DNA from 3 places in the Streptomyces sp. NPDC033131 genome. Region 2 is predicted to be linked to each of the others. Evidence: riboswitches for the same ligand, from Rfam matches in the RefSeq annotation. Region 2 holds a riboswitch; each other region holds the start of a gene.
What was found. Region 2 has a riboswitch for S-adenosylmethionine ahead of thrC (threonine synthase). Riboswitches for the same ligand answer to the same signal wherever they lie in the genome.
Positions count from the first base shown of each region.

Region 1: linked by a shared signal. The riboswitch ahead of ACZ5XS_RS42350 (amino acid ABC transporter permease) and the one ahead of thrC (threonine synthase) in region 2 are both predicted to bind S-adenosylmethionine.
Region 3: linked by a shared signal. The riboswitch ahead of ACZ5XS_RS17290 (aminotransferase class V-fold PLP-dependent enzyme) and the one ahead of thrC (threonine synthase) in region 2 are both predicted to bind S-adenosylmethionine.

Region 1 covers NZ_JBVIPA010000065.1:746-6,724, reverse strand. Annotated here, with positions in the region: gene ACZ5XS_RS42375 (LLM class flavin-dependent oxidoreductase) at 1-626, opposite strand, end outside; gene ACZ5XS_RS42370 (putative leader peptide) at 702-788, opposite strand; gene ACZ5XS_RS42365 (GNAT family N-acetyltransferase) at 845-1,591, opposite strand; gene ACZ5XS_RS42360 (ABC transporter substrate-binding protein) at 1,650-2,669, opposite strand; gene ACZ5XS_RS42355 (amino acid ABC transporter ATP-binding protein) at 2,741-3,523, opposite strand; gene ACZ5XS_RS42350 (amino acid ABC transporter permease) at 3,520-4,503, opposite strand; SAM riboswitch class IV at 4,867-4,974, opposite strand; gene ACZ5XS_RS42345 (glutathione S-transferase C-terminal domain-containing protein) at 5,041-5,910, opposite strand.
Region 2 covers NZ_JBVIPA010000006.1:17,811-23,789, reverse strand. Annotated here, with positions in the region: gene ACZ5XS_RS10380 (ABC transporter substrate-binding protein) at 1-657, shown strand, start outside; gene ACZ5XS_RS10375 (DUF3263 domain-containing protein) at 721-957, shown strand; gene otsB (trehalose-phosphatase) at 1,017-1,865, shown strand; gene ACZ5XS_RS10365 (alpha,alpha-trehalose-phosphate synthase (UDP-forming)) at 1,862-3,262, opposite strand; gene ACZ5XS_RS10360 (glucosyl-3-phosphoglycerate synthase) at 3,373-4,344, opposite strand; SAM riboswitch class I at 4,533-4,673, shown strand; gene thrC (threonine synthase) at 4,691-5,974, shown strand.
Region 3 covers NZ_JBVIPA010000012.1:11,297-17,275, reverse strand. Annotated here, with positions in the region: gene qcrA (cytochrome bc1 complex Rieske iron-sulfur subunit) at 1-873, shown strand, start outside; gene qcrB (cytochrome bc1 complex cytochrome b subunit) at 870-2,510, shown strand; gene trpD (anthranilate phosphoribosyltransferase) at 2,646-3,710, shown strand; SAM riboswitch class IV at 3,797-3,913, shown strand; gene ACZ5XS_RS17290 (aminotransferase class V-fold PLP-dependent enzyme) at 4,095-5,453, shown strand; gene ACZ5XS_RS17285 (protein kinase domain-containing protein) at 5,521-5,979, shown strand, end outside.

The sequences.
Region 1 (5,979 bases), on a different contig from region 2:
TAGTGGAGCTTGTCGCGGTCGACGAAGCGGCCGGTGGCGACGTCCCGGATCTCCGCGTCGTCCTCCCAGCTGTCCCAGAGGCGGCGCACGACCTCCACGTGGTCGGCGGCCTCGTCGAAGAGGTCGGCCACCAGGTCCCGGGTGTCCGGGCTGTCGTAGGCCTCGATGCGGGGGATGGTGCGGCGGCCGAAGTGCGCGGCCTCGTTCGGGCGGGCGGTGATCTGCACCCTGACTCCGGCGCGGCCACCGCTCACGTAGTCGAGGGTGGCGATCGCCTTGGAGAGGTGGAACGGCTCCGTGTGGGTGACCACCGCGGTCGGGACCAGTCCGATGTGCCGGGACAGCGGGGCGACGCGCGCCGCGATCAGGACGGCGTCCAGACGGCCGCGGACCTGGTCGGTGCGCTCGTCCGGTTCGAGGAAGTGGGAGGACTGCGGGCCGAGACCGTCCTCGATGGTCACGAAGTCGAGCAGGCCACGTTCCGCCTCGGCGACCAGGTCGGCCCAGTATCCGGCGGTGAACAGGTCGCGGGGGCGGGCCGCCGGCTCGCGCCAGGAGACCGGATGCCAGCCGGTGCCGTCCAGCGCGACGGCAAGGTGCAGGGGGACAGAGGGAGATGGGGACACGGGTGGGTGCCTTCCTGGAGGTCCGTACAAGATCACCGGCCCGCACACAGGGGGGCACGGCGGCTGGGCGACGGGTCAGGAGCAACAGAGCGCGCCGGCCACGCGCTGGAGATCGATGTGGGGCCGGGAGTGGAGATGGACGGCGTGGAGTGTGCGCGTCACGGCCGTCACCTCCTTCGTCCGGGCGCGAGAGGGCGCCTCGCGGATCTCGTCGTGCGTCACAACGCCCCGGCCTCGCGGGATGTTCCTGGACTGCGCACCAGGAGGATGGGCGAGCGGCGGCGCAGGGTGAAGCCGATCGACTCGTACAGCCGGATGGCTGGGGTGTTGTCCGCGGCGGCGTGCAGGAACGGGGTGTCGCCGCGTTCGCGGATGCCCGCGGCGACCGCGCGCACCAGCCGGGTGGCCAGGCCCCGGCCGCGGTGTCGCGGGTCGGTGCAGACCGCGCTGATCTCCGTCCAGCCGGGCGGTCGAATCCTTTCGCCGGCCATGGCGATCAGTCGCCCCCGCTCCCGGATGCCGAGGTAGGTGCCGAGCGCGACCGTCCGCTTCAGGAACGGGCCCGGCCTGGTGCGGGCGACGAGGTCCAGGATCTCGGGGACGTCGTCGGGCCCGAGCGGTACCGCCTCGGGGGCGGGCTCGGCCCGCAGCGCGGTGTCGACGAGCTGGACACCCACCCCGCCGCCGACCACCTCCCAGGCGGCGGGCACCTTCTCGACCGGTTTGATCCGTACGACGGTCCCGGCACCGACGAGCGTGTGCAGGTCGGCCCAGGCGGCGGGGTCCTCGGGGTCGGCGAGGGCGGCGAAGTCGTAGACGTCGGCCGGGTAGCGGGCGGCTCGGCCGACGCGCTCGGCGAGGTGGGCGTGCGGGCCGTCGAGCGACGCCCACACGGCGTTGTCGAGGACGGGGGCGTCGGGTGCGGACAGGGCCGCGCCCCCGCGGAGGACGGTCGGACGGGGCACGGAGACGGTGTCCCTTCTTGGTGTGATCGGCATGTGTCGCAGGCCGCGTGACGATCGATCAGGAGTTGGTCAGCGGGAGGCCGGGCGGGTTGACCTCGGACTTGGTGACGGCCTCGTTGGAGAGGTTCCAGGCGGCGAGCCACTTGGCGTACTGGCCGTTCTCGATCAGGTGGTTGATGGCGTCGGCGAGTGGCTTGGCGAGGCCGCTGTCCTTCTTCGCCGTCGCGGCGATCAGGCCCTGGAGTGTCTCGCCGGCGCCGGAGAACTGGCCCGCGATGCGGGTGGCCTGGGGCGTGCCGGCGGTCTTCGCCGCGTGGTAGGCGAGGTTCGGGTTGGGGCCGAAGTAGGCGTCGATCTTGCCGCTGTTCAGCGCCAGATAGATGCTGTTGCTCTCCTGGAAGTACTTGACGGTGAGCTTCTTGCCCTCCTTGGCCAGCTTCGCCTTCCACTCCAGGAGGAGCTTCTCCTGGTTGGTGCCGTTGCCGACGGAGACCGTCTTGCCGGCGAGGCTCTGGTAGTCGCCGTCGAACTTCCAGGTGTTGTCCTTCCTCACCTCGAAGGCGAGATCGTCCTTGCGGTAGGACGCGAACTCGTACTTCTGCTTGCGCTCCTCGGTGTCGGTGACGTTGGAGATGGCCACGTCGACCTTTCCGCTGTCGAGGCCGATGAACAGGTTCTCCCACGTCGACCGGCGTACCTCGGGCTGGAGTCCGAAGACGGCGGCCACCAGCCGTCCGAGGTCGGGTTCGGAGCCGGTGATCGTCTTCTGGTCGTCGCCCACGAAGCCGAGCGGCGGGCTGCCGGAGGGCAGCGTGCCGGATCCGATCACCAGCTTGCCGCTCTTCTTCAGGGCGGCGGGCAGTTCGGCGCTGATGGACTTCACCTCGGAGACCTTCAGGGTGGTCTCCTTCGCGGCGCCGTTGGACAACCGACCGACGGTGACCGTGCCGGCGGCGTCGGTCCTGGTGGCGGCGTCGCTGTCGCCCCCGCAGGCGGCGAGCTGGGTGGCGAGGGCGGTGACGGCGGTCGCCGCGGTGATGCCTCGTAGCAGGCCGCGTCGGGAGATCTGGGTGGGCATGGCTGTCCTTGTCATTCCGAAGGGTGGTGGAAGTGGCGTGGGGGAAGCGGTGGTTCCCGGCGGCGGCCGGGTCAGAGCACCTTGCTCAGGAAGTCCCGGGTCCGCTCGTGGCGCGGCTTGTCCAGGACTTCGGAGGGCGGGCCCTGTTCGACGATCCGGCCTCCGTCGATGAAGACGACCCGGTCGGCGATCTCACGGGCGAAGCCGATCTCGTGGGTGACGATCATCAGGGTGGTGCCGCTCCTCGCCAGGTCCTTGATGACGGCGAGGACCTCACCGACGAGTTCGGGGTCGAGCGCGGAGGTCGGCTCGTCGAAGAGGATGACGCCGGGACGCAGCGCCAGGGCGCGTGCGATGGCCACGCGCTGCTGCTGGCCGCCCGACAACTGCCGCGGGTAGGCGGCGGCCTTGTCGGCCAGACCGACCCGGTCCAGCAGTTCCCGGGCGAGTGCCCGTGCCTCGGCCTTGCCGAGTTTCCCGGTCGCCACCGGGGCGGCGGCCACGTTGTCCAGCACGGTGAGGTGCGGGAAGAGGTTGAAGTTCTGGAAGACGAAGCCGATGCGGCTGCGCTGGGTCAGGATGGCCCGCTCGCTCAGCTCCTTCAGGCGCTCGCCCTGCCGGCGTACGCCGATCAGCTCGCCGTTGACGCTGACGTGGCCGATCTCCGGCTTCTCCAGGTGGTTGACGACTCGCAGCAGAGTGGACTTGCCGGAGCCGGACGGGCCGAGGATCACGGTGACCTCGCCGGGCCGCACCGTCAGGTCGACCCCGTCCAGGACCCGGTGGGTGCCGTACCACTTGTGCACGTCGTGCACCTCGACGGCGGCGGCGTGGTCGATCGTGTCGGCGGTCATACGGCGGCCTCCCTGCGGATGCGGTCCCGCAGGTCGGTGAGACCGGTCCGCAGCTTCTGCAACGGCGTCGGCGGCAGGGTTCGCGTGGCGCCCCGGGCGTAGTACCGCTCGACGTAGAACTGGATGACGGACACGACACTGGTGAGGATCAGGTACCAGACGGTGACGACCAGCAGGAGCGGCACGATGTCGCCGGGGTAGGTGGCGCCCATGGTCTGCGCGGTGCCGAACAGGTCGAGCAACGACACGTAGAAGACCAGCGAGGTGGCTTTGATGAGGCCGATGAGCTGGTTGACGTAGTTCGGCGTGATGGACCGCAGCGCCTGCGGGAAGACGATCCTCCTGAACTGGTAGCCCTTGGGCAGGCCGAGCGCGGAGGCCGCCTCGTGCTGGCCCTGGTCGACGGAGAGGATGCCGCCGCGGACGACCTCGGCCGCGTAGGCCGCCTCGTTGAGGCTGAGTCCGATGACGGCGACGGCCATGTCGGTGGCGAGCCGCGACTCGTCGAAGGTGAAGAAGGCCGGCCCGAAGGGGACGCCCACGCTGAGCGTCCGGTACAGGGCGCTGAAGTTGTAGAGGAACAGCAGCACCACGATCAGCGGGATCGACCGCAGGGCCCAGATGTAGGTCCAGCTGACGGCGCGGAGCACCGGGCTGCGCGAGAGCCGGGCGAGGGCCAGCAGGACGCCGCCGAGGAGGCCCAGCACCGCGCTGTAGGCGGCGACTTCGAGGGTGATGAGGAGCCCGTCGAGGATGGTCGGCCGCAGGAACCAGTAGCCGAACCGGTCCCACTGGTAGAAGGGGTTGGACACCAGGCCGTGCACGAACTGGGCTGCCAGGACCAGGACGATCGCGGTGGCGATCCAGCGTCCGGGTCGCCGCAGTGGCAGAACTCGCTGTGCGGAAAGTGGCCTTGACGGTGTGTCGGCGGGCGGTGGTGCCTCGGCGAGGGACACGGCGGCGCCTGGGGGTTCACTCATGGAGGGCTCCGGCGGGGCGGGGTCGGGACCCCCCGGGACAGTGCGAACGTGGTGCCGCTACGGCGGCCGCTCCGCGGCGGCGGGACGTGGCACACGGGAACGCACGGTGACCGGGGGCTGGGCGGACGACGACGCACCGCGAGGGCGGGCTTCGTCAGGAACGCGGGGGCTGGGGAAGGACGTCAGCCCCGACAGCGGGCACGGCCCGGTGCGGTACACAGTGCGCTGCTCACGCGGAGCAGATCGACGGCCCGGTCGGCGACGAGCCGGTGCGTGTACGGCGGAACGCAGCTCTGGGAGCGGCGCGTGGCCGTCCTGGGAGCTGCGTACATGCCCGTCACCCTGCTCTTCCGGCCCGAAGGCCTCTCGCGCTTACCGAATGTCATCCGGTCCGGTCGTCACCTGGGGCACCCCACCGCGTGCGAGGGTTGCCGGTCAGCAAGCCAGGGCTTGTCGCTGACGCTCATTACCGTTCTGGCAGTCAGTTAAGACAAACGCTCGAACGAATGTCAACGCCGGTCCGCCAGATGGAACGCGCTACGCCCCCCGAGCCGCGTGGGCAGCCCAGTCGAGGATCTGCACGGCCGCTCCGGCGGCTTCCAGACCCTGACAGTTGGCGTGGTGCCGGCGGGCGATGCCGTCGAGGTCGAGGTGGATGCCGAAGGACGGGTGGGCGGCCAGGCGGCGGGCGTAGGCCCACAGGACGGGATGGCCGACGATGCGGTGCACCGCGGCGGCGTCCAGGTGGTGGCGGTGCACGGTGTCGAGTTGGACCAGCGCGACCCACAACTCGACGTCGGCTGCGGTGACCTGATCACGGATCACGTACTCGCGTCCGACGAGCCAGCGCTCGAGCGAACCCAGCGTCTCCAGCAGCCTGTCGAGCGCCACGTCACGCGCCCCGGTGTCCGGACCCGCCGCCCCCGCCGCCTGCGCGGCCTGCTCGACGCCCTGCGCGCAGAGCCGCTCCACGGCCTCGATCTCCGACTCCGCCCCGCACGGGTACAGCGCCGAACGGCCGCCCCCGAAGTGCCGGGCCAGGTCGCGGGTGATGTCGGGGGCGTGGGTGCTGACGATCCGCCCCGACCAGTCGTCGCTGAGCACCGGCCCGGCGGCCGCACCGGTGTACCGGTGCACGCTCGCCTCGTACAGCGGGCGGAGTGCGGAGTGTCCCCCGTCGGGACAGTCGGGGACCGCGCCCAGAAGCGTCACGGGGCAGACCTCGTCGAGTCCGAGCAGGCTGTGCGTCACGGCGATGCGGAGGCCGTCGGGACACGTGGGCGACAGGTGGAGGCGATAGCGGCGGGGCACGGCGTAGTGCCCGCTGCGCGCGTCCCTGCCGATCCTCCCCCGGAATGCCGGGGCGGGCTGTGCGGAGGAGACGGTGACAAGCGGTGTGACGGACATGGTTCTCCCCGGGTGGGTGCGTGGACGTACGCGCGGCGGAAGCGTCGTCGGGCGGTGAGAGGACGGCCC
Region 2 (5,979 bases):
CAGTGGCTGCTCGGCGGCGGTGGCGGTTACACCGACACGCTCGGCACGTACAGCATCGACTCCTCGGAGAACGTCGACACCTTCACCTGGCTCAAGGACGACCTCGTCGGCAAGGGGCTGACCGGGCCGGTCGCCCCCGGCAGGCTCAACCGGGCCGACGCGTTCGCCGCGTTCGCGAACGGGGACGTCGGCATGCTCAACGGGCACCCCTCGCTGATGAAGATGGCCGAGAGGAAGGGCGTGAAGTTCGGCATGGTGCCGATGCCCGGCGAGGACGGCCAGAACAAGATCTCCATGGGGGTCGCCGACTGGATGACCGCCTTCAAGAAGAACGGGCACGCCGAGCAGATCGGCGACTTCCTCGACTTCGTCTACAGCGAGAAGAACGTCCTCGCCTTCTCCCGGGAGTACGACCTGCTCCCGGTCACCAACTCCGCGTCCGAGGTCATGAGCGCGGCGAAGCAGGACGCCGACCTCAAGCCGTTCCTGGACGAGCTGCCGCTGTCCGAGACGTATCCGGTGGGGGAGACGTCCTGGGCGCGGGTCAGCGCGGCCGTGAAGAGGGGCATCGGGCAGGCCGTCGCGTCGGGCGGGAGCCCGGCCGCCGTGCTGAGCCGCCTGCAGACGACGGCCGCCCAGGCGCAGGCCGCGCGGTAGGCGACTGCCGGTGCCGGCGGCTCGCGGTGGGCCACTGTCAGTGCCGGCGGCTAGCGTGCGGGCATGGACGAGGAGCAGCGGCTGGACCGCCGGGAGCGGGAGATCCTCGCGCTGGAACGACGGGGCTTCAGCGGACCCGGCGTGAAGGAGCGGGCGATACGGGAGGAGCTGGGGCTGGCGCCGGTGCGCTACTACCAGCTGCTGAACGCGCTGCTGGACGATGCGCGGGCGCTGGCGTTCGACCCGGTGACGGTGAACAGGTTGCGGCGGGTACGGGACGCGAGACGGGCGGAGCGGTAGGGGCGCCGCCCCTGTCGGCCCCGTCCCAGGGGGTGGGGAAGCGCCGGTAAGGTCGACTCATGGACGTCACTGACCCTCTGCCGACACCTGCGACGCCCGCAGGGCGGGACGGGCTCGACACCCTCCTCGCTCAACCCGGGCGCGCGGTCGTCGCCGTCGACTTCGACGGCACCCTCGCACCGATCGTGGCGGATCCGGAGCAGGCCCGGGCCCACCCGGACGCCGTACCCGCGCTGGCCGCGCTCGCTCCGAAGGTCGGCGCCGTCGCCGTGGTCACCGGGCGTCCGGCCGCGGTGGCCGTTCGGCACGGCGGCTTCGCCGGGGTGCCCGGTCTCGAACACCTCGTCGTCCTCGGGCACTACGGCGCCGAGCGCTGGGACGCCCGTACCGGGACCGTCAGCGCACCCGCCCCGCACCCCGGTGTCGCCGCCGTCCGGGCGGAGCTGCCGGGAGTACTCGACGAGGCCGGTGTCCGGGAAGGGGCGTGGGTCGAGGAGAAGGGGCGCGCGGTCGCCGTGCACACTCGCCGGGCCGCCGATCCGCAGGCCGCCTTCGAGGCCCTGCGCATCCCTCTCACCGAGCTGGCCGCCCGCCACGGACTGATCGTCGAGCCCGGCCGACTCGTCCTCGAACTCCGCCCGCCGGGCATGGACAAGGGCGTCGCCCTCCGGGAGTACGTCCGGGAGATCGACGCCACGTCGGTCCTCTACGCCGGCGACGACCTCGGCGACCTCCCCGCCTTCGCCGCCGTGGACGAACTCCGCTCCGACGGCACACCCGGCCTGCTCGTCTGCAGCGGCAGCGACGAGGTCACCGAGCTGCGGAAGCGGGCGGACGTGGTCGTCGACGGCCCGGAAGGGGTCGTAGGAGTGCTGAGGGCTCTCGCGGAGCGGATCGGCCGGCCCTAGCCCAGGCGGCGCAGCGCATCCAGCTGGTCCAGGAACCATCGCGCCGGCGGCAGGGCGGTCGCCGCCGCGGTGAGCCGCTTCGTCCGCTCGGCGCGTTCGCCCGTCGGCATGGTCAGCGCCCGGTGCAGCGCGTCCGCCGTGCCGACCACGTCGTACGGATTGACGGCGATCGCGTCCTCGCCCAGCTCCTCGAACGCCCCCGCCTCCCGGGACAGCACCAGCACGCATCCCTCGTCGGAGACCAGCGGCACCTCCTTGGCGACGAGGTTCATGCCGTCCCGGATGGGGTTGACGAGGGCCACGTCGGCGAGACGGTACGCGGCCAGGGAGCGCGCGAAGTCGTCCTTGAGGTGCAGCAGGACCGGGGTCCAGCCCGGCGTGCCGTACTCCGTGTTGATCTCGTCCGCCAGCCGCTGCACCTCCGCCATGTAGGTGCGGTACACGGCGAGGTCCTGGCGGGACGGGTACGCGAACGCCACGTGCACCACCCGCTCACGCCACTCCGGGTGGTCGACGAGCAGCTGCCGGTAGGCGAGCAGGCCGCGCACGATGTTCTTGGACAGCTCGGTGCGGTCGACGCGGACGATGGCGCGGCGGCCCTCGCCGATCTCCGCCCGCAGGGCCGTCATGCGCTCCTCGACGTCCGTCTCGTGCGACCGCTCGCGCAGGAAGTCCGCGTCCGCGCCCAGTCCGTGCACGCCGATTTGGGTGTCGCCGAGGCCCCCGGCGAACTCCGTACAGCACGCGGTGAAGGCGTCCGCCCAGCGGCGGGTGAGGAAGCCGAGCCGGTCCGCGCCGAGCATGCCGCGCAGGATCTGCCCGGCGATGTCGTCCGGCAGCATCCGGAAGTACTCCGGCGGCGCCCACGGCGTGTGGGAGAAGTGGCCGATCCGCAGGTCCGGGCGCAGCTCGCGGAGCATGCCCGGGACCAGGGTGAGGTGGTAGTCCTGTACGACGACCGCGGCCCCCTGGGCGGCGTGCTCGGCCAGCGCCTCGGCGAACGCGCGGTTGTACGTCTCGTACGACGCCCACTGCCGCCGGAACTCCGCGTCGAAGACCGGCTCCAGCGGGGTCTGGTACAGCATGTGGTGGACGAACCACAGCACGGAGTTGGCGATGCCGTTGTACGCGTCGGCGTGCACGTCGGCGGGGATGTCGAGCATGTGGACGCCCGGCTCGCCGACGCCGCGCCGCACCGCCTCGCGGTCGCCGTCGCTCAGCGCCGAGCACACCCACAGGGCGCCCGCGTCGGGTCCGATGGCGGACAGACCCGAGACCAGCCCGCCGCCACCCCTTTTGGCGTGGAGCGAGCCGTCCGCACCGTCCGGGCGTACCTCGTACGAAACCGGGCCGCGGTTGGACGCGACAAGTACCTCAGCATGGTGCGTGGAAGCCATACGCCTCAACTTAGCCTGGCCCGGAAACACTCAAACGTTCGGGCGGCTCCGAGGGCCGTAAACGGCCCTGCACGGCTCTGTACGGCCCTCGGAGGCCGGGACACGCCCGGTCAGGCGACCTTTCGATGCGCGTACTCCGCGATCTCCACCATCGGCGGCCGCTCCTCCGTGTCCACGGAGTAGGTACGCGGCTCGAAGCCGTCCTCACCCCGTTCGAACTGGGTGAGGGAGGGCCGGACGAGGTGCCCGCGGGCCAGCCGCAGCTGGGCCGTGCGGTAGATCGCGGCGGACATCCGGCCCAGCGCCTGGCCGTCCTGGTGGCGGTGCTTGCGCACCCCCACGTCGACCTGGGCCAGTGCGTCGAGGCCCACCAGGTGCAGGGAGTCGATCAGCATGCCCAGCTCCACGCCGTAGCCCACCGGGAAGGGGAGCTGTTCCAGGAGCGAGCGGCGGGCCGCGTACTCGCCGCCGAGCGGCTGGACGAAACCGGCCAGCTGCGGCCAGTGCATGTTCAGCAGCGGGCGGGCCATCAGTTCCGTGACCCGGCCGCCCTGGCCGGCCGTCCTGCCGGAGGCGGGCGAATCCAACTCAGTGCCGAGGGGACGGTCGTACATCCCCTTGACCAGCTGGACCCCGGGTTCGGTGAGCAGCGGCCCCACGATCCCGGAGACGAAGTCGGAGGAGAACTCCTTCAGGTCGGCGTCGATGAAGCAGATGATGTCGCCGTTGGTGGCCAGGAGCGAGCGCCAGAGCACTTCGCCCTTGCCGGGGGCGATCGGGATGCGGGGGAGTATGTCGTCGCGGTGGACGACCCGGGCCCCCGCGGCGGCTGCCACCTCGGAGGTGCGGTCGGTCGACCCCGAATCGACGACGACGATCTCGTCGACGAGCGGGACCTGTTGCATGAGGTCGTGACGGATCACGGCGACGATGTCACCGACCGTCTCTTCCTCGTTGAGCGCGGGCAGTACGACACTTACCGACTGTCGCGTGGCGCGTTTCGCGGCCAGGATCTTGTGGAGCGGGCGATCGGTCTTCGACCAGGAGCGAGTGCTCAGCCAACGCTCGACCTCATTCAGCACGGTGCGCGGCTCCTCTGCGTTCTCTCGGCGAGCGGGTGATCCATGCTCCCTTGGGAGAACATGTGATCCATCTCGCGGTTCGGACGGCTATCTCAACTGTCCTGGCCTTCGGTTACAGTCTTGGACAACGCTGATGACCATCGCATGTCGGGGTCCGCGTTCCGTTTCAACGATCAACAACTACATACCGCTCATCCAGAGGGGCAGAGGGATACGGCCCGATGAAGCCCCGGCAACCCTCCAGTCGGTTCTCGTCACCAGCGAGGCTCCCGACTAGGGAAGGTGCCAAATCCGTCTCACGGCGAAGTGCGTCGTGAGGAAGATGAGGAGAAAGGGCCTCGCCTCCATGGCTGTGCAGACTGATGCAAGCACCACGAACACCGTAGACCTCGGCCCCGCCGCAGCGCTGAGCTGCCGCGAGTGCGGTCACCGCGTGCCCCTCGGCCCGGTCTTCGCCTGCGAGGAGTGTTTCGGCCCGCTCGAGATCGCCTACGACTTCTCCGCGTACGACACGGAGGAACTCCGCAAGCGGATCGAGGCGGGACCCGCGAACATCTGGCGCTACGCGCCGCTGCTGCCGGTCCCGGCCGACGTGGCGGACAAGCCCAACATCAACCCCGGCTGGACCAAGCTCGTCCAGGCCGACAACCTCGGCCGCGAGCTGGGCGTCGACGCCGGCAAGCTCTTCGTCAAGGACGACTCCGGCAACCCGACGCACTCCTTCAAGGACCGCGTCGTCGCCCAGGCCATCGAGGCCGCCCGCGCCTTCCACTTCACCACCCTCTCCTGCTCCTCCACGGGCAACCTGGCCGGTGCCGTCGGCGCCGCCGCCGCCCGCGCGGGCTTCCGCTCCTGCGTGTTCATCCCGCACGACCTGGAGCAGGGCAAGATCGTCATGGCCGCCGTCTACGGCGGCGAGCTCGTCGGCATCGAGGGCAACTACGACGACGTGAACCGCTTCTGCTCCGAGCTGATCGGCGACCCGGCCGGCGAGGGCTGGGGCTTCGTCAACGTCAATCTGCGGCCGTACTACGCCGAGGGCTCCAAGACCCTCGCGTACGAGATCTGCGAGCAGCTCGGCTGGCGGCTCCCGGACCAGCTGGTCGTCCCGATCGCCTCCGGCTCGCAGCTCACGAAGATCGACAAGGGCCTGCAGGAGCTGATCAAGCTCGGGCTCGTCGAGGACAAGCCGTACAAGATCTTCGGTGCGCAGGCCGAGGGCTGCTCGCCGGTGTCCGTCGCCTACAAGGCCGGGCACGACGTCGTCCGCCCGCAGAAGCCGGACACCATCGCCAAGTCGCTCGCCATCGGCAACCCGGCGGACGGGCCGTACGTGCTCGACATCGCGCGGCGTACGGGCGGTGCGGTGGAGGATGTGAACGACGAGCAGATCGTGGACGCGATCAAGCTCCTCGCCCGCACGGAGGGCATCTTCGCGGAGACCGCCGGGGGCGTGACCGTGGGTGTGACCCGCAAGCTGATCGAGAGTGGTCTCCTCGACCCGACGAAGACCACGGTCGTGCTGAACACGGGTGACGGTCTCAAGACGCTGGACGCGGTCGCGGGGACGGGGCTGACCGCGACCATTCGTCCGAACCTGGAGTCGTTCCGCGAGGCCGGCCTCGTCTAGCCGTT
Region 3 (5,979 bases), on a different contig from region 2:
GTGCTGTCGATGCTGGCCACCGTCGGCTTCATCGTCTCGTACGTGACGATCCCGCACGACAAGACGATCTACGTCTTCACGATCGGGCACATCAACGCGCTGAACTTCGCGCTGGGCCTGACCCTGGGCGCGGCGCTCTTCCTGATCGGCGCGGGCGCGGTCCACTGGGCCCGCACGCTGATGTCCGACGAGGAGATCGCCGACGAGCGCCACCCGATCGAGGCGGCGCCCGAAGTCAAGGCCAAGGTCATGGCCGACTTCAAGCAGGGCGCCAAGGAGTCCGCGCTCGGCCGTCGCAAGCTGATCCGCAACACGATGTTCGGCGCGCTGGCCCTGTTCCCGCTCTCCGGCGTGATGCTGCTGCGCGACCTCGGTCCGCTGCCCGGCACCAAGCTGCGCCACACCCTGTGGTCCAAGGGCAAGCTGCTCGTCAACATGAACACCAACGAGCCGCTGCGTCCCTCGGACGTCGCGGTGGGTTCGCTGACGTTCGCCAAGCCCGAGGGCCTGGAGGAGCACGACCACGAGTTCCAGACCGAGATCGCCAAGGCCGCCCTGATGATCGTCCGGATCCAGCCGGACAACATCAAGGACAAGCGCGAGCTCGAGTGGTCGCACGAGGGCATCGTGGCGTACTCGAAGATCTGCACCCACGTCGGTTGCCCGATCTCCCTGTACGAGCAGCAGACGCACCACGTGCTGTGCCCCTGCCACCAGTCCACCTTCGACCTCTCCGACGGTGCCCGGGTGATCTTCGGCCCCGCCGGTCACGCCCTGCCGCAGTTGCGGATCGGCGTGAACGACGAGGGCTACCTCGAGGCGCTCGGCGACTTCGATGAGCCCGTCGGTCCTGCTTTCTGGGAGCGCGGATGAGCACTGAGACCACCACCAAGGACTCGCGCTCGCGCGAGAAGGCACCCGCCGGCGAGCGGGTAGCCGACTGGGCCGACGGCCGCCTGGGGATCTACTCCCTGGCCAAGGCCAACATGCGCAAGATCTTCCCCGACCACTGGTCGTTCATGCTGGGTGAGATCTGCCTCTACAGCTTCATCATCATCATCCTCACGGGTGTGTACCTGACGCTGTTCTTCCACCCGTCGATGAACGAGGTGGAGTACCACGGCAGCTACGTCCCGCTGCAGGGCCAGCTGATGTCCGAGGCGTTCAACTCGACCATGCACATCTCCTTCGAGGTGCGCGGTGGCCTGCTGATCCGGCAGATCCACCACTGGGCGGCGCTGATCTTCCTCGCCGGCATGTTCGTGCACATGATGCGCGTGTTCTTCACGGGTGCGTTCCGCAAGCCGCGTGAGGTCAACTGGCTGTTCGGCTTCCTGCTGTTCGTCCTGGGCATGTTCACCGGGTTCACCGGCTACTCGCTCCCGGACGACCTGCTCTCCGGCACCGGTGTCCGCTTCATGGAGGGCGCGGTCCTGTCCGTGCCGATCGTCGGCACGTACCTGTCGTTCTTCCTCTTCGGCGGGGAGTTCCCGGGCGGCGACTTCGTGGCCCGCTTCTACTCGGTCCACGTGCTGCTGCTGCCGGGCATCATGCTCGGCCTGGTCGTCGCCCACCTGATCCTGGTCTTCTACCACAAGCACACGCAGTTCGCGGGCCCCGGCAAGACGAACAAGAACGTCGTCGGCATGCCGCTGCTCCCGGTCTACATGGCCAAGGCCGGAGGCTTCTTCTTCCTGGTCTTCGGTGTCATCGCGGCCATCTCGGCGATCGCCTCGATCAACCCGATCTGGACCATGGGCCCCTACCGCCCGGACCAGGTGTCCACCGGCGCCCAGCCCGACTGGTACATGGGCTTCTCCGAGGGCCTGATCCGTGTCATGCCGGGCTGGGAGATCAACTTCTGGGGCCACACGCTCGTCCTGGGCGTGTTCATCCCGCTGATGATCTTCCCGCTGGTCCTGGTCGCGATCGCGGTCTACCCGTTCATCGAGTCCTGGGTCACCGGCGACAAGCGCGAGCACCACATCCTGGACCGCCCGCGCAACGTGCCGACGCGCACGGCCTTCGGCGTCGCGTGGATCACCTGGTACATGGTGCTGCTGATCGGTGGTGGAAACGACCTGTTCGCCACCCACTTCCACCTGTCGATCAACGCGATCACCTGGTTCGTCCGCATCGCGTTCTTCGTCGCGCCGGTCATCGCGTTCGTCGTCACCAAGCGGATCTGCCTCGGCCTCCAGCGCCGCGACAAGGACAAGGTGCTGCACGGCCGCGAGTCGGGCATCATCAAGCGCCTGCCGCACGGTGAGTTCATCGAGGTGCACGAGCCGCTCAGCCAGGAGCAGCTGCACACGCTCACGGCGCACGAGCAGTACGTGCCGGCGCAGATCGGCCCGACGGTCGACGAGAACGGCGTCGAGCGCAAGGTGAAGGGCTCCGAGAGGCTGCGCGCCAAGCTCAGCGAGGCGTACTACGGCGAAGAGGCCCAGATCCCCAAGCCGACCGTCGAGGAGTACAAGGAGATCACGAGCGGCCACGGCCACCACTGATCGCTGCGCTCGCCACGCGCGGGAAGGGCCCCGTCCGCAGACCGGACGGGGCCCTTTGCCGTGCCCCTCGGCTGGATAGGGTGGGACACCTCGAGACTCGCGTCCCGCCGTGCGGGACTGATCCAGGAGCGGCTTATGAGCGCTGTGACCCCCGCTGGAGGCGACACCGCGGCGGACCGTTCCTGGCCCGAGGTACTGGGCGCACTGCTCGGCGGGCAGGACCTGAGCGCCACGGACACGGCGTGGGCGATGGACCGCTTCATGAGCGGCGAGGCCACGGACGCGCAGATCGCGGGCTTCATGGTGGCGCTGCGGGCCAAGGGCGAGACGGTCGAGGAGATCAACGGCCTCGTCGAGGCGATGTACTCGCACGCGCAGCCGCTGCACATCCCGGGTCCGGCCGTCGACATCGTCGGTACCGGCGGAGACCGGGCCAAGACGGTCAACATCTCGACGATGTCCGCCATCGTGATCGCGGGCACCGGGGCGAAGGTCGTCAAGCACGGCAACCGGGCGTCGTCCTCGGCGAGCGGCTCGTCCGACGTGCTGGAGAAGCTCGGCATCAACCTGGACCTGTCGCCCGAGGGCGTGGCGCGCGTGGTGGAGGAGGCCGGGATCACCTTCTGCTTCGCGGCCAAGTTCCACCCCTCGATGCGGTTCGTCGGCGCGGTCCGGCGGGACCTGGGCATCCCGACCTCGTTCAACCTGCTCGGTCCGCTGACCAACCCCGCCAAGGTCACCGCCTCGGCGATCGGCTGCTTCGACACCCGGATGGCGGGGCTCATCGCCGGCGTACTGGCCGAGCGCGGCTCCTCCGCGCTGGTGTTCCGCGGTGACGACGGCCTCGACGAGCTGACGACCACGGCCACCTCCCGGGTGTGGATCGTCGCTGACGGCAAGGTCACCGAGGAGGCCTTCGACCCGCGGGACGTCGGCCTCGAACTGGTGCCGGTGGAGGCGCTGCGCGGCGCGGACTCCTCGTACAACGCGGAGGTCGCACGACGGCTGCTGGACGGCGAGGCGGGCCCGGTGCGGGACGCCGTGCTCCTGAACTCGGCCGCGGCGCTGGTGGCCCTGGAGCCCACCGGAGCGCCGCTGGCCGTGCAGCTGCGCGCCGGGATGGACAAGGCGGCGGCGGCGATCGACTCCGGCGCGGCCAAGCGGACGCTGGAGCGCTGGGTGGCGGCCAGCAACGCGTAGCGCCCCTGGGGCGATGATGTGGTGATGTCCCGCGATCCGGACTCGGGTTGCGGGACCACGATCGCTTCGCGTACGTTTCTGAACCAGGTCATGAGTGACAGTCATGAGGCCCCGGCCGACTGTCCGGCAACCCTCCGTCCGTGGCGGGGTGCCCCGGGTGAAGACCAGGTCGTAGGCAGCAAGGCCTGCGGCAAGCGCGGACCCCTCGTCGCTCTGCAACGAGCGCAGTACCAGGGGTCCTGGTCGTCGAGGGAGCTTTCCGTGAGCAAGCGAATGCGATAGGGCCGCAGAGCCCCACCTCCGCATCCCCCCTTTTCCCTTCACCCGCGCTCGAGCACCGTCCGCTCGCGTGGTGATGTCGCCTGCCTCTCACGGGAGTTCGCCATGTCTGTCCCCACCGCTGCCGCCGCCCGGTCCGTCTGCGCCCCGCTGCCCGTTCTCGGCCGGGACGTCACCGTCCCGCTCGTCACCGGCGGCGAGGTCACCTACGCCGCGCTCGACTACGCGGCCAGCGCGCCGGCCCTGCAGCGGGTCTGGGACGACGTGGCGGCGTACGCGCCCTACTACGGCAGCGTCCACCGCGGCGCCGGCTACCTCTCCCAGCTGTCCACCGACCTCTTCGAGAGCGCCCGCGAGACGGTCGCCGAGTTCCTCGACTGCCGGGCCGAGGACCAGGTGGTCTTCACCCGGTCCACCACAGACTCCCTGAACCTCCTGGCCGCCGCGCTCCCGGCCGACTGCCAGGTCTTCGTCTTCGAGACCGAGCACCACGCCTCGCTGCTGCCCTGGCAGAACGCCCGCGTCAGCTACCTCGACGCCCCGCGCACCCCGCTTCAGGCGGTGGCGACCCTGGAGCGCGCCCTCGCCGACCGTGACCCGGGCCCGGCGCTGGTCTGCGTGACCGGCGCCTCCAACGTCACCGGCGAGCTGTGGCCGGTACGGGAGCTGGCCGCCGCCGCGCACGCGCACGGTGCCCGGATCGTCCTGGACGCCGCCCAGTTGGCCCCGCACCACCCGGTGTCGCTGCGGGACCTCGACGTCGACTGGGTCGCCTTCTCCGGGCACAAGCTGTACGCGCCCTTCGGCACCGGCGTGCTGGCCGGCCGGGCCGACTGGCTGCGCGCGGCGGAGCCGTACCTCGCGGGCGGCGGCGCCAGCCGCAAGGTCACGCGTCGCAGGGACGGGGGAGTGGACGTGGAGTGGCACGAGAGCGCCGCCCGGCACGAGGCCGGTTCCCCGAACGTCATCGGCGCCTACTCCGTGGCCTCCGCCTGCAAGGCCCTCACGGAGGCCGGCTTCGACACGCTGGTCGCCCGCGAGCAGTACCTGATCGGCACGGTCCGCGCGGGCCTCGCCGAGGTGCCCGAGGTCAGGGTCCTCTCCCTGTTCGGCGACGACGCCCCGCGGGTCGGCGTGATCTCCTTCGTCGTCGAGGGCTGGAACAGCTCCCACTTCGCCGCCGCGCTCTCCGCCGAGTACGGCATCGGCGTCCGCGACGGCCTGTTCTGCGCCCACCCGCTGGTCCGCACCCTGCTCGGCAGCGACCCGCAGACGCAGGGCGAGTGCGGCGCCCCCGAGGCCGCGCCCGGCGAGAAGTCCCTCAACGCCATCCGGGTGAGCTTCGGCGCGGGCACCCCCGACGAGCACGTGGAGCGGTTCGTGAACGCGGTGAAGGAACTCGTCCGGGACGGCGCGAAGTGGAACTACCGCACCGAGGACGGGCGCTGCGTCCCGGCGGTCTGAGGGACTGACGTCCGGCAGCACGTATACGCTCCCTCTCGGCAGCCGTACGACGTAGGGGGAGCACGGGGTGCAGGAGCTGCGCGAGACGGATCCTCGGGTCATCGGCCCCTACGAGGTTCTGGGCAGGCTCGGGTCCGGCGGCATGGGCGAGGTGTATCTCGCCGAGGCGCGGCGCGGGCCGCGGCTGGCCGTGAAGGTGGTGCGGGCCGAGCAGGCGGAGGACCGCACCTTCCGGGCACGGTTCCGGCACGAGGTGCGGGCCGCGCAGACCGTCGGCGGGGCGGGGACGTACACCGCGCGGGTCGTGGACGCGGACACCGAGGCCCCACGGCCGTGGATGGCCACCGAGTTCGTCGACGGGCCGAACCTGCGGGACGCGGTGCTCGACGGCGGCCCCCTGACGGGCGACGCGGTACGGCTGCTGGCGGCCGCGCTCGCCGAGGCGCTCGCCGCGATCCACGCCAAGGCGCTGGTGCACCGGGACCTCAAGCCGTCCAACATCCTGCTGGCTCAGGACGGTCCCCGG